2 linked regions of the Chroococcidiopsis sp. TS-821 genome follow. The protein of the gene in region 1 binds, or shares a complex with, the protein of each later gene. Links are inferred from orthologs where the notes say so. Each region holds a gene or a part of one and is shown in the gene's direction. Other genes may lie near its edges.

Region 1 (6,044 bases):
GACGATCGAGACAATCGTCGGGTGTTAGCAGAAGCCTACCGCACGCTCAAACCAGGTGATAAGTTGTTAATAGAATTGCAAAGCTTGTACCGAATTTTAAAAGAATTTCGCGCTAATTCTGTTACAGATTGCAACAATAATTATTTGATTGATCGCACTCGATTTGATGTGTTTACCAATTGAACATACACTGAGCGTACTGTCATTTGGGATGGACAAGTGTGGCAGATAAATTACTTTGTACGTCACTTGACTTTTACTAAATTACACGATTGGTTATTACAAATTGGTTTTCGAGAAATACAAGCTTATGGAAATGACGGTAAACTACTGACACTCGATAGCTGCCGCATGATTGTACTAGCAATTAAGTAAGCTTCTGAGGAATTATAGTTGAGACATTACACTTTTTGATATTAGGTAATAGATCATCAAAATGCAGTGAGTATTTAGCCATTACTAACTATGGCAAAGGTCATAATAACCCTGGTTTTAACTTTGACCTTTGACCCCTACTATTTACGTGTTGAGGAAGTGTTCGAGAGATATGATGCAACCACGCACTAAAACGCAGAAGCGATCGCATTTTGTTCTTGTTTCAGTCCTTTTGCTATGGAGTGTCACAATGGGTTGGGGGCTAGCACTTGCTACCAATGCCCAACCTTCTCCTGAAGCGAATACAACGACAGAAGAAATTGGCACTGTCGATATTGTGCCACCACGCTATCAATTAGGACAAGAGCTTTATTTAGAAAATTGTGCAACTTGTCATATTGCTTTACCACCCGCAGTCATGCCAACGCAAACTTGGCAAAGATTATTACAAGATCCACAACACTACGGCGTCACGCTTCCTCAACTCGTCGATCCCACACGCTTGCTAATTTGGAACTATCTGCGCAATTTCTCGCGCCCTTTACTCAAAGAAGAAACGACACCGTATCGTCTGGGAGAATCGCGTTACTTTAAAGCGTTACATCCTAATGTGACACTACCTCGTCCTGTCGATGTAGGTGGCTGCGTGAGTTGCCATCCTGGTGCAACAGAATACAATTTCCGTCGTCTATCACCTGAGTGGGAAACACAGTAAGAAATATGCCCCAAAATTTAAAAAGGTTATGAGGAGTGTCAAAACGTGAAACGAATTAAAGAAATTTTAGCGGCTTCAGCTTTGGTAGTATTAGCTGCACCGCACCCAGTCAACGCACAAATTATTCCTCAACCGTGGGTTTCGGTTGGTGGTAGGGAAGGGGATGTAACTTTTTCAGTAGGAGCAAGAGCATTCGATTTTGGTGTAGAACTAGGAAGAGGACCAAATGGTGCTTCTGGCGTCGATGTCCTTAGATTTTTGAGTTTGCCCGTGATATCTCCTTACGTTGGAATTGGGCTCTATTCTGAGGATCAGGGTATTGCGTTATCGGGTGGTTTACAGGTGAATACAGCGAATAACCTTGTTGTCGGTGTAGGCTATAACTCAGTTAGAGGGGTAAATGGTCAAGTAGGAATCCGATTCTAATTGCAGGGCGATCCACACCTCGATCGCCGCCCTAGCTTGAAGCAAGGTGATACGATGGATATAGTCTAAACTTGGAGCATCTAGCCAAGAGCGACTGCGATTATGTTTGAGTTTCTAGGAATGCTTCACTTGTAGACATGTATTTAATTAAAATCAAGTGCTTGCAGCATACTAAACTCAATATTTAAGCTCAAAAATAAGAATAATTCCTAAAGTTTCCCGAACCCTACCATGCTGAAAAACTTGCTGGGCGATCCTAACGCTCGTAAGCTCAAAAAATTCCAGCCTTACGTTACAGACATCAATCTTCTTGAAGAAGATATTCAAGCGCTTTCCGATCAGCAACTTAGTAGCAAAACAGCGGAGTTTAAGCAGCGGTTGGATAAAGGCGAAACCTTGGACGATCTGCTTCCAGAAGCCTTCGCGGTTGTGCGAGAAGCTGGAAGGCGCGTATTAGGAATGCGCCACTTTGATGTTCAACTTCTCGGTGGTGTGATCCTGCATCAAGGACAAATCGCCGAAATGAAAACCGGTGAAGGTAAAACGCTGGTAGCAACGCTTCCTGCCTATCTCAACGCGCTTTCGGGCAAGGGAGTACACATTGTTACGGTCAATGACTACCTAGCACGCCGTGACGCAGAATGGATGGGGCAAATCCATCGCTTTTTAGGGCTGAGTGTGGGGCTAATTCAGCAAGGCATGGGACCATCCGAGCGCAAGAAAAACTATGATTGCGACATCACCTATGTCACGAATAGCGAAGTAGGCTTTGACTACTTGCGCGATAACATGGCTTCCTCGATTCAAGAAGTCGTACAGCGCCCGTTTAATTACTGTATTATTGACGAAGTTGATTCGATTCTCATTGACGAAGCGCGGACGCCGTTAATCATTTCTGGACAAGTCGAACGCCCCACAGAAAAGTATCTACAAGCTGCGCAAGTTGCCGCCGCGTTAAAAAAAGACGAACACTATGAAGTCGATGAGAAAGCTCGCAACGTCATTCTCACCGACGAAGGTTTCGCAGCAGCAGAAGAAATGCTGCAAGTCAAGGATTTGTACGATCCTAACGATCCTTGGGCACACTACATCTTTAATGCACTCAAAGCTAAGGAACTGTTCGTCAAAGACGTCAATTATATCGTCCGTAACGGCGAAGTTGTAATCGTAGATGAGTTTACAGGTCGAGTTCTGCCAGGAAGGAGGTGGAGCGATGGACTCCATCAAGCTATTGAAGCGCAAGAAAGAGTCGAAATTCAGCCAGAAACGCAAACCTTAGCAACGATTACTTATCAAAACTTGTTTTTGCTATATCCCAAGTTAGCAGGGATGACTGGAACAGCTAAAACCGAGGAAGCAGAATTTGAGCGAATTTATAAGCTAGAAGTTACGATTATTCCTACGAATCGTCCTACCAAACGTCAAGACTTGTCTGACATGGTGTACAAGACGGAGGAAGGAAAGTGGCGAGCGGTTGCCGAAGAATGTGCTGCAATGCACGAAATTGGTCGCCCCGTATTGGTAGGAACGACTAGTGTCGAAAAATCTGAATACCTCAGTGCTTTACTCACGCAACGTAATGTACCGCACAATCTGCTCAATGCCCGCCCTGAAAACGTAGAACGCGAATCAGAAATTATCGCCCAAGCAGGACGTAAAGGCGCGGTAACAATTGCAACAAACATGGCTGGTCGCGGAACCGATATTATCTTGGGCGGTAATGCGGATTATATGGCGCGACTCAAGCTGCGCGAATACTTTATGCCCCGCATTGTTTTACCAGAAGATGAAGATGTCTTTGCAGTAGAAAGGGCATCAGGACTACCAGCGTCGAGTAGCAGTAGCGGTCAAGGTTTTGTTCCTGGTAAGAAAGTCAAAACGTGGAAAGCCTCACCGCAAATTTTCCCTACGCAGCTATCGCGCGAGTTAGAGCAACAACTTAAAGCCGCTGTAGAATTTGCTGTCCGCGAATACGGCGAACGGAGTTTACCTGAACTCGAAGCAGAAGATAAGGTTGCAGTTGCCGCAGAAAAAGCACCAACAGACGATCCGGTAATTCAGAAGCTACGGGAAGTTTATAACGCATTGCTGCGCGAATACGAAAAATTTACGTCGCGCGAACACGACGAAGTTGTTCAGCTTGGTGGTTTACACGTCATTGGCACTGAACGTCACGAATCGCGACGCATTGATAACCAATTACGCGGACGCGCTGGAAGACAAGGCGACCCTGGTTCGACACGCTTTTTCTTGAGTTTGCAAGACAACTTATTACGGATTTTTGGCGGCGATCGCGTTGCAGGATTGATGACGGCGTTCCAAGTCGAAGAAGATATGCCGATTGAGTCTAAAATGTTGACTCGCAGTTTAGAAGGCGCGCAAAAGAAAGTCGAAACTTATTACTACGATATTCGCAAGCAGGTGTTTGAGTACGACGAGGTGATGAATAACCAACGTCGGGCAATTTACGCCGAACGTCGTCGCGTTCTCGAAGGTCTTGACTTGAAAGAATTGGTGATTAAGTACGCTGAAAAAACGATGGATGAAATCGTGGATTACTACATCAACCCCGATTTGCCATCAGAAGAGTGGGATCTGCCAAATTTGGTGAGTAAAGTTAAAGAATTTGTCTATCTCCTGGCTGATTTAGAACCAAATCAGATGGAAGATCTCTCGGTTGGCGAAATTAAAACCTTCCTGCACGAGCAAGTGAGAATTGCGTATGATGTCAAAGAAGCGCAAGTCGATCAAATTCAGCCAGGCTTGATGCGCCAAGCTGAGCGATTCTTTATCTTGCAGCAAATTGATACACTATGGCGCGAGCACTTACAACAAATGGATGCGTTGCGCGAATCAGTAGGGTTACGCGGTTACGGTCAAAAAGACCCGCTGATTGAGTACAAGAGCGAAGGATATGAGTTGTTCTTGGATATGATGACTAATATTCGTCGTAATGTGGTATACTCTCTATTCCAATTCCAGCCGCAGGTTCAACCAGCCGTGCAAGCACCATCAGGAATGGTTTAAACCCATGTCCGCAATTACATAAGCTTCGGTTAGACCGCTTCGGCGGTCTTCTTTTGTATGGGTGTGGCTGTCGTGATTGAGGTATGCTAGGAGCTATGAAGATCAAAGTCATCAATCCTAACACCACTGCTAGCATGACGCAAAAGATTGCCAAGGCGGCGATCGCGGTGGCGAGTCCTAGAACTGAAATTATTGCGTGTAACCCTGAGATGGGACCTGTTTCGATTGAAGGACACTACGATGAAGCGCTGAGTGTTGTTGGCATTCTTGAAGAAATTAAAAAAGGAGAAGCCGCAGGTGTTGATGGTTATGTAATTGCTTGCTTCGGCGATCCTGGGTTACTCGCTGCACGGGAATTGGCAAAAGGTCCCGTTTTAGGAATTGCAGAAGCGGCTATGCACGCTGCGAGTTTAATCGCGACTGGATTTTCAATTGTGACGACGTTGAGTCGCACGCGGATAATTGCTCAACATTTAGTTGCAAATTACGGGATGACGCATTTTTGTCGCAAAATTCGCGCGATTGATTTACCTGTACTTGAACTTGAGGATGAAAATTCTCATGCACGAAAAACGATTTTAGCCGAATGTCGTCAAGCTTTGGCGGAAGATGGGGCAGGTGCGATCGTTTTAGGGTGTAGTGGGATGGCTGATTTATCAACGCAATTAAGTCAAGAATTAGGAGTTCCGGTTATTGATGGCGTGAGTGTCGCGGTTAAGTTTGTTGAAGCTTTGGTCAGTTTAGGCTTGAATACGAGTAAGAAGGGCGATTTAGCTTATCCTATTGCTAAGCCATATTCTGGAATGCTTCATGCTTTTGCTGTTGAGCATCAAGAATGAATCGTGGATGTCTTACCGGCGCTCAGCTGGCTCAACGCAGACACCTCCAATGCAGCCACTTTTACGACTACAGAACCAACAACTTTACAATCAACTTCGGCGACAAGCACTTGGTAAGACAGATCTTGGCGCACGCACTCGACAAACTCTAGCGTAATTTCTTATCAGTTAAACTTAACTGCATCAGTAGCAATAATATCTTGCCACAATAATATAGAAATGCTCCGCAACGATGGCATCTTCTTGCGGAGTTGCTACGCGAATTGTATGGGAAAGCGATCGCACTTGTCCTACCTTTAACTTGCAGCTTTATAAGCCGCCCAACCACCGTGATGCGAAATGTCAGGCCAATTATATTTTTTTACTAACTCTTGCGGATAGAGAAATGCAGTAAGAACTTCGCCATCCTCTAAAACAATGTCACTTGGGTACATGTTTGGTGGTTCGTTGGCAGATAAGTAGTCAAACTCAGCTTGAGTTAATTCGTATACTTCTCCTGGAATTGAAATTCCACCTTGTTCTACTTCATAGATTGCAGGATGCCAACCACCACCTGCGGCGTGAAGTCGATAGCGGGGTTGGGTTTTTGCTTCTTTGATAAACTTTGCCGATTGCAGGTTTTGATGATCGGGTTGTCCGCGCAATGCTGAACCACAAATAAA
Region 2 (5,651 bases), on another replicon or contig:
AGGTAGCGACAAAGGTAAAGTCGGCGAAGTTCTCAAGACGTATCCTAAATTAAGCAAAGTGATCGTCAAAGGCGTGAATGTCAAAACCAAACACGTCAAACCAACCCAAGAAGGTGAATCTGGTCGAATCGTAACTTCAGAAGCTCCGATTCACAGTTCTAATGTCATGCTCTACTCGACGAAGCAAAACATTGCCAGTCGCGTTTGCTACACCTTTAACGAGCAAGGTCGTAAAGTCCGAATGCTTAAAAAAACAGGTGAAATTCTTGATAAATAGCTTAAAAGCTAATTATTCCTGACCAAGACCAGGAAGAAGTAAAAGTAAAAACTATGACAGCACGACTCAAAACCCTATATCAAGAAAAGATAGTCCCGCAACTGATGGAGCAATTTCAGTACACGAATATCCATCAGGTGCCAAAGCTTGTAAAAGTCACAGTTAACCGAGGTTTGGGCGAAGCTGCACAAAACGCAAAAGCCCTCGAATCGTCGATTAACGAGATTGCCACAATTACAGGACAAAAACCTGTTGTGACGCGCGCCAAAAAAGCGATCGCTGGCTTCAAAATTCGCCAAGGTATGCCTGTGGGACTGATGGTAACATTGCGCGGCGAACGCATGTATGCCTTTGTCGATCGACTCGTTAACTTGGCGTTACCGCGAATTCGCGACTTTCGCGGCATCAGCCCCAAAAGCTTTGATGGACGTGGTAACTACACCCTTGGAGTTCGCGAACAACTTATCTTTCCAGAAGTTGATTACGACAGCATCGACCAAATCCGAGGCATGGATATTTCCATTATCACAACAGCAAAAAACGATGAAGAGGGTCGCGCATTACTCACAGCAATGGGAATGCCTTTCCGGGATCAATAAAGTTTATTAAGAGGAAACGATGGCGGCTAACGACACAATTGCAGATATGCTGACGCGCATCCGCAATGCTAATATGGCGCGGCATCAGACAACACAGATACCAGCCACAAAGATGACCCGCAGCATTGCTCAAGTATTAAAAGACGAAGGGTTTATCGCCGATTTTGAAGAGGTAGGCGAAGGCGTAAAACGTAACTTAGTTATCTCGCTCAAATACAAAGGTAAAAATCGCCAGCCTTTAATTACTGCGTTAAAGCGCATTAGCAAACCAGGTTTACGCGTTTACTCGAACCGCAAAGAGTTACCACGCGTACTCGGTGGCATCGGTATTGCGATTATTTCGACTTCTAGCGGCATCATGACCGATCGCGAAGCCCGACGTCAAGGCTTAGGCGGTGAAGTGCTTTGCTATGTTTGGTGAAACAACTAGCTGAGCAAGAACGTAACTTCAAGGCTGGTAACTGGTTATTGGTCATCATCATTACCTATTGCCCAACAACCGAAAGGTGTGATTTTTAATTATGCCCGTTTAGTTAGTAGCTAGTTGATTAGGAATACATCATAAGTCATGTCTCGAATCGGTAAGCGCCCAATTACAATCCCCGCCAAAGTACAAGTTACGATTGACGGGTCACAAGTTACAGTTAAAGGACCAAAAGGCGAACTTTCGCGCGAACTGCCTTCTGCAGTCACCATTGAGCAAGAAGGCGATACGCTGCTAGTTAAAAGAAAAGACGACTCGCGGATAGCCCGCCAGATGCATGGTTTATCGCGCACGCTGGTCGCTAATATGGTTGATGGTGTCTCACAAGGATTTCAACGTCGGCTAGAAATTCAAGGAGTCGGCTATCGTGCCGCGGTTCAAGGTCGCAATCTAACACTTAACGTAGGATACAGCCATCCAGTACAAATCGAACCACCGGAAGGAATTCAACTTGCTGTAGAAAACAATACGAACGTCATTGTTAGCGGTTTCGATAAAGAACTGGTAGGCAATACGGCGGCAAAAATTCGCGATGTTCGCCCGCCCGAACCATATAAAGGTAAAGGCATTCGCTACGCTGGTGAATTTGTCAGACGTAAAGCTGGTAAGGCAGGTAAGAAGTAATGAAATTAGATCGGAGAGAATCGAAAAAAATTCGACATCGCCGCATTCGAGGAAAAGTCAGCGGTTCCCCAGAACGTCCTCGTTTAGCTGTGTTTCGTTCGCACCAACATATCTACGCGCAGGTGATTGACGATACACAACACCACACACTTGTTGCGGCTTCGTCGCTAGAGCCAACTTTGAAGCAATCGTTGAAATCTGGCGCAACTTGCGAAGCCTCTACTGAGGTTGGAAAATTAATTGCGCAGCGATCGCTCGCAAAAGGCATCTCTAAAGTTGTGTTTGACCGCGGAGGAAACTTGTATCACGGTCGCGTCAAAGCCCTGGCTGAAGCGGCGCGCGAAGCAGGATTAGATTTTTAATTGTGCCAGTCGCTAACAATTAGCAACAGAGCATAAAAATATTTTAAAAGGATACAAACTATGGCAACTGGTGGTCGTCGTAAAAGTAACCGTGTAAAAGAAAAAGAAACTAACTGGCAAGAGCGAGTGATTCAAATTCGCCGTGTCAGCAAGGTAGTAAAAGGTGGTAAGAAACTCAGCTTTCGTGCAGTTGTCGCAGTTGGTAACGAGCGCGGTCAAGTCGGTATTGGCGTGGGTAAAGCGGGAGATGTCATTGGTGCGGTAAAAAAAGGTGTCGCCGATGGTAAAAAGCATCTCATCGATGTTCCTCTCACCAATTCCAACTCGATTCCCCACCCTATCAACGGTAGTGGTGGTGGTGCAAAAGTCATCATGCGCCCAGCAGCCCCTGGAACAGGTGTAATTGCAGGTGGTGCAGTACGTACTGTGCTAGAACTTGCTGGCGTGCGCAATGTACTAGCCAAGCAACTTGGTTCGAATAACCCACTCAACAACGCTCGCGCAGCGGTTAACGCACTATCAACTCTTCGGACTTTTTCCGAAGTTGCAGAAGAGCGTGGCATTCCAATTGAAAACCTCTACGCTTAATCCATTTTGTCCAACTCAAAACGAGTATCAAGTCAATGAGACTAACTGATCCTAAGCCTCAAGCAGGCTCAAAAAAACGCCGCCGTCGTGTTGGTCGCGGTATTTCGGCAGGTCAAGGAGCAAGTGCTGGTCTAGGTATGCGCGGGCAAAAAGCTCGTTCTGGTAGCAGTACCAGACCAGGCTTTGAAGGTGGTCAACAACCTTTGTATCGACGCATTCCCAAACTCAAAGGCTTTCCGATCGTTAATCGTAAGCGGTACACTACGATCAATGTAGAAAAGCTGGCATCACTTCCGGCTAACACAGAAGTCAATCTAGCTTCGTTACGCGAAGCCGGTATTCTTACTGCTGTACAGGGACCGTTAAAAATTTTGGGAAACGGGGAAATTAATGTTCCCTTGCGAGTCCAAGCTGCAGCTTTCACTAAGCAGGCGCGTGAGAAAATCACAGCAGCTGGTGGAAATTGTGAAGTTCTCGATTCCAAATAAAGTGAAACCCTGTTTTCTGGTAGACGAGTACCTTAAACAACCCCAGCCGGATTACAAAAAAGGTACCTCTTTATGATTAGCAGAGACAAAGCCCCAACGGCACAAGAGACTTTTATGCAGATGGCACAAGCAGCTGGTTTGCGAAGGCGACTGCTTGTGACCATTGGTATTTTGATTTTGGCGCGTCTTGGCGTCTTTTTACCTGTTCCGGGAATTAATCGCGCTTTATTTGCCCAAGCAAGTCAAGCTGGCAACAATGCCTTATTTGGTTTCTTAGATATTTTTTCTGGAGGCGGACTTTCAACGCTGGGAGTCTTTGCTCTAGGAATTTTGCCGTACATTAATGCTTCTATTATCATCCAATTGTTGACCGCTGCTATCCCAGCTTTAGAAAATCTTCAGAAAAATGAAGGTGAAGCCGGACGGCGGAAAATTTCCCAAATTACCCGTTATGTGGCTTTAGGTTGGGCAATTCTCCAAAGTATTTTTATTGCGGCTTTTTGGCTACAACCCTATGCATTCAACCCAGGTCCTGTCTTTGTCGCCGAGACAGCGATCGCACTTACGGCTGGTTCCATGTTCATCATGTGGGCGTCGGAATTAATTACCGAACGCGGCGTTGGTAATGGAGCATCTCTTTTGATTTTTGTCAACATCGTCGCTTCACTTCCTAGAGCCTTAGGAGACACGATCGCATTTGCACAAACGGGTAGCAGAGAAGCTGTCGGCGGCGTCGTTGTTCTGCTATTGGTCTTCCTCGCTATGATCGTCGGTATTGTCTTCGTTCAAGAAGGAACCCGCCGTATCCCGATTATTTCTGCACGCAGACAAGTTGGTCGACGCTTTTTCCAAGAACAACGTAGCTACTTACCCTTGCGCCTCAACCAAGGCGGCGTTATGCCTATCATTTTTGCTTCTGCCGTCCTGATTTTGCCCGCTTCTTTGGCAAGTTTTACCCGCAATGAATTTCTGTTGAGAATTGCCAATTATCTGAACCCTAGCGGTCCTACTCCTTGGATTTACGCACTCGCTTACCTTGTTTTAATTCTGTTCTTCAGCTACTTCTACGCGACATTAATCGTTAATCCAGTCGATTTAGCGCAAAACTTGAAGAAAATGGGTGCTACAATTCCAGGAATTCGCCCTGGCAGAGCTACAAGTGAGTATGTCGAGCGTGTCTTGAACCGTTTAACTTTTTTAGGCGCCATCTTTCTAGGTTTGGTAGCCATTATTCCAACTGCCGTGGAAAGTGCAACTCAAGTTCGTACTTTCCAAGGTTTAGGCGCAACGTCTTTGCTCATTCTAGTTGGTGTTGCTATTGACACAGCAAAGCAAATTCAAACTTACGTGATTTCCCAACGTTATGAAGGAATGGTGAAACAATAGTGACGCGATTGATTTTCCTGGGAGCGCCAGGTGCGGGTAAAGGTACTCAAGCTCAAACCTTGGCTCATCACAGGAATATTCCTCATGTTTCCACTGGCGATATTTTGCGCCAAGCAATGCAAAAGCAAACACCTTTGGGTGTCAGGGCGCAAGATTATGTCTCGCGGGGTGAACTAGTTCCCGATCAATTAGTCAATGACTTGGTTGAGGAACGCCTCGATGAACCCGATGCTCAAGATGGCTGGATTCTAGATGGATTTCCCCGCAAGGTGAGTCAAGCCTTCTTTTTGGATGAACTGCTACAACAAAAGCAAATTCATCAAGACGTTCGGGTGATTAATTTAGAAGTACCGGACGATGTACTAATAGCAAGGCTTTTAGGACGCGGTCGCGCAGACGATAACGAAGAAGTGATTCGTCGGCGTTTAGAAGTATACCGCGAGCAAACAGCTCCATTAATCGACTTTTACCGCGATCGCCAGCAACTTGTCTCTGTTAATGGTAATCAATCTTTGGAGGAAGTGACCGCGGAATTGCTCAATGTAATTGATTCTTAAAGAAAGTTATCTTGAACTTTATGGCAGCTGGCAGTAATACATCCACGATCGAGTGTTACCGCTTTCTGCCACCTTCTGGTTTGATATCTCAAATTTCCAGCGAATTTTAATAAAATATATTAATGATAAGCTGGAAGGTTTTAACAATCGTCTTTCATTGCTCGCAATCAGACGAGCGGCTGCTTTAATTTACAGCAGCATGTTGAGTTGAGGAACGTTTAAATTGTCTAAACAAGATTTAATTGAGATGGAAGGCACAGTCACCGAGTCATTGCCTAATGCGATG

The links.
Region 2: the proteins of secA (region 1) and secY are in contact, whole or in part, in a crystal structure (PDB 3DIN), measured with the Thermotoga maritima proteins. The link is inferred for Chroococcidiopsis sp. TS-821 from one-to-one orthologs. Residues at the interface, in WP_004082002.1 of Thermotoga maritima: Glu261, Ala262, Arg263, Lys300, Ala301, Arg302, Thr303, Ile304, Ile305, Leu323, Tyr324, Asp325, Pro326, Val329, Ser330, Tyr333, Ile336, Lys340, Phe345, Val349, Glu363, Phe364, Tyr374, Ser375, Gly376, Gly377, Glu393, Ile395, Thr482, Ser483; in WP_004081795.1 of Thermotoga maritima: Glu108, Gly109, Glu110, Glu111, Ala236, Glu237, Arg238, Arg239, Ile240, Thr241, Ile242, Gln243, Tyr244, Ala245, Arg246, Arg247, Val248, Thr249, Gly250, Arg251, Arg252, Val253, Tyr254, Gly256, Ala257, Ser258, Thr259, Tyr260, Leu261, Pro262.

Annotation. Positions count from the first base shown.
Region 1 is NZ_MVDI01000008.1:27,563-33,606, reverse strand. What follows is about bases 1,382-4,743. They hold secA (preprotein translocase subunit SecA), read left to right. Parts: upstream 1,382-1,747; coding sequence 1,748-4,543; downstream 4,544-4,743. Other genes in these bases: B1A85_RS17885 (aspartate/glutamate racemase family protein), read left to right, coding at 4,639-4,743; B1A85_RS17895 (hypothetical protein), read left to right, coding at 1,382-1,516. In the rest of the region: B1A85_RS24015 (hypothetical protein), read left to right, coding at 220-375; B1A85_RS17900 (diheme cytochrome C), read left to right, coding at 551-1,090; more of B1A85_RS17895, read left to right, coding at 1,145-1,381; more of B1A85_RS17885, read left to right, coding at 4,744-5,382; B1A85_RS24010 (hypothetical protein), read left to right, coding at 5,390-5,539; B1A85_RS17880 (gamma-glutamylcyclotransferase), read right to left, coding at 5,679-6,044. UniProt on the Escherichia coli protein: Required for protein export, interacts with the SecYEG preprotein conducting channel.
Region 2 is NZ_MVDI01000001.1:611,490-617,140, reverse strand. Bases 2,683-5,651 are described here. They hold secY (preprotein translocase subunit SecY), read left to right. Parts: upstream 2,683-3,494; coding sequence 3,495-4,808; downstream 4,809-5,651. Other genes in these bases: infA (translation initiation factor IF-1), read left to right, coding at 5,589-5,651; B1A85_RS02900 (adenylate kinase), read left to right, coding at 4,808-5,365; rplO (50S ribosomal protein L15), read left to right, coding at 2,970-3,422; rpsE (30S ribosomal protein S5), read left to right, coding at 2,683-2,934. In the rest of the region: rplX (50S ribosomal protein L24), read left to right, coding at 1-277; rplE (50S ribosomal protein L5), read left to right, coding at 331-876; rpsH (30S ribosomal protein S8), read left to right, coding at 896-1,297; rplF (50S ribosomal protein L6), read left to right, coding at 1,445-1,984; rplR (50S ribosomal protein L18), read left to right, coding at 1,984-2,346; more of rpsE, read left to right, coding at 2,407-2,682. UniProt on the Escherichia coli protein: The central subunit of the protein translocation channel SecYEG. Consists of two halves formed by TMs 1-5 and 6-10.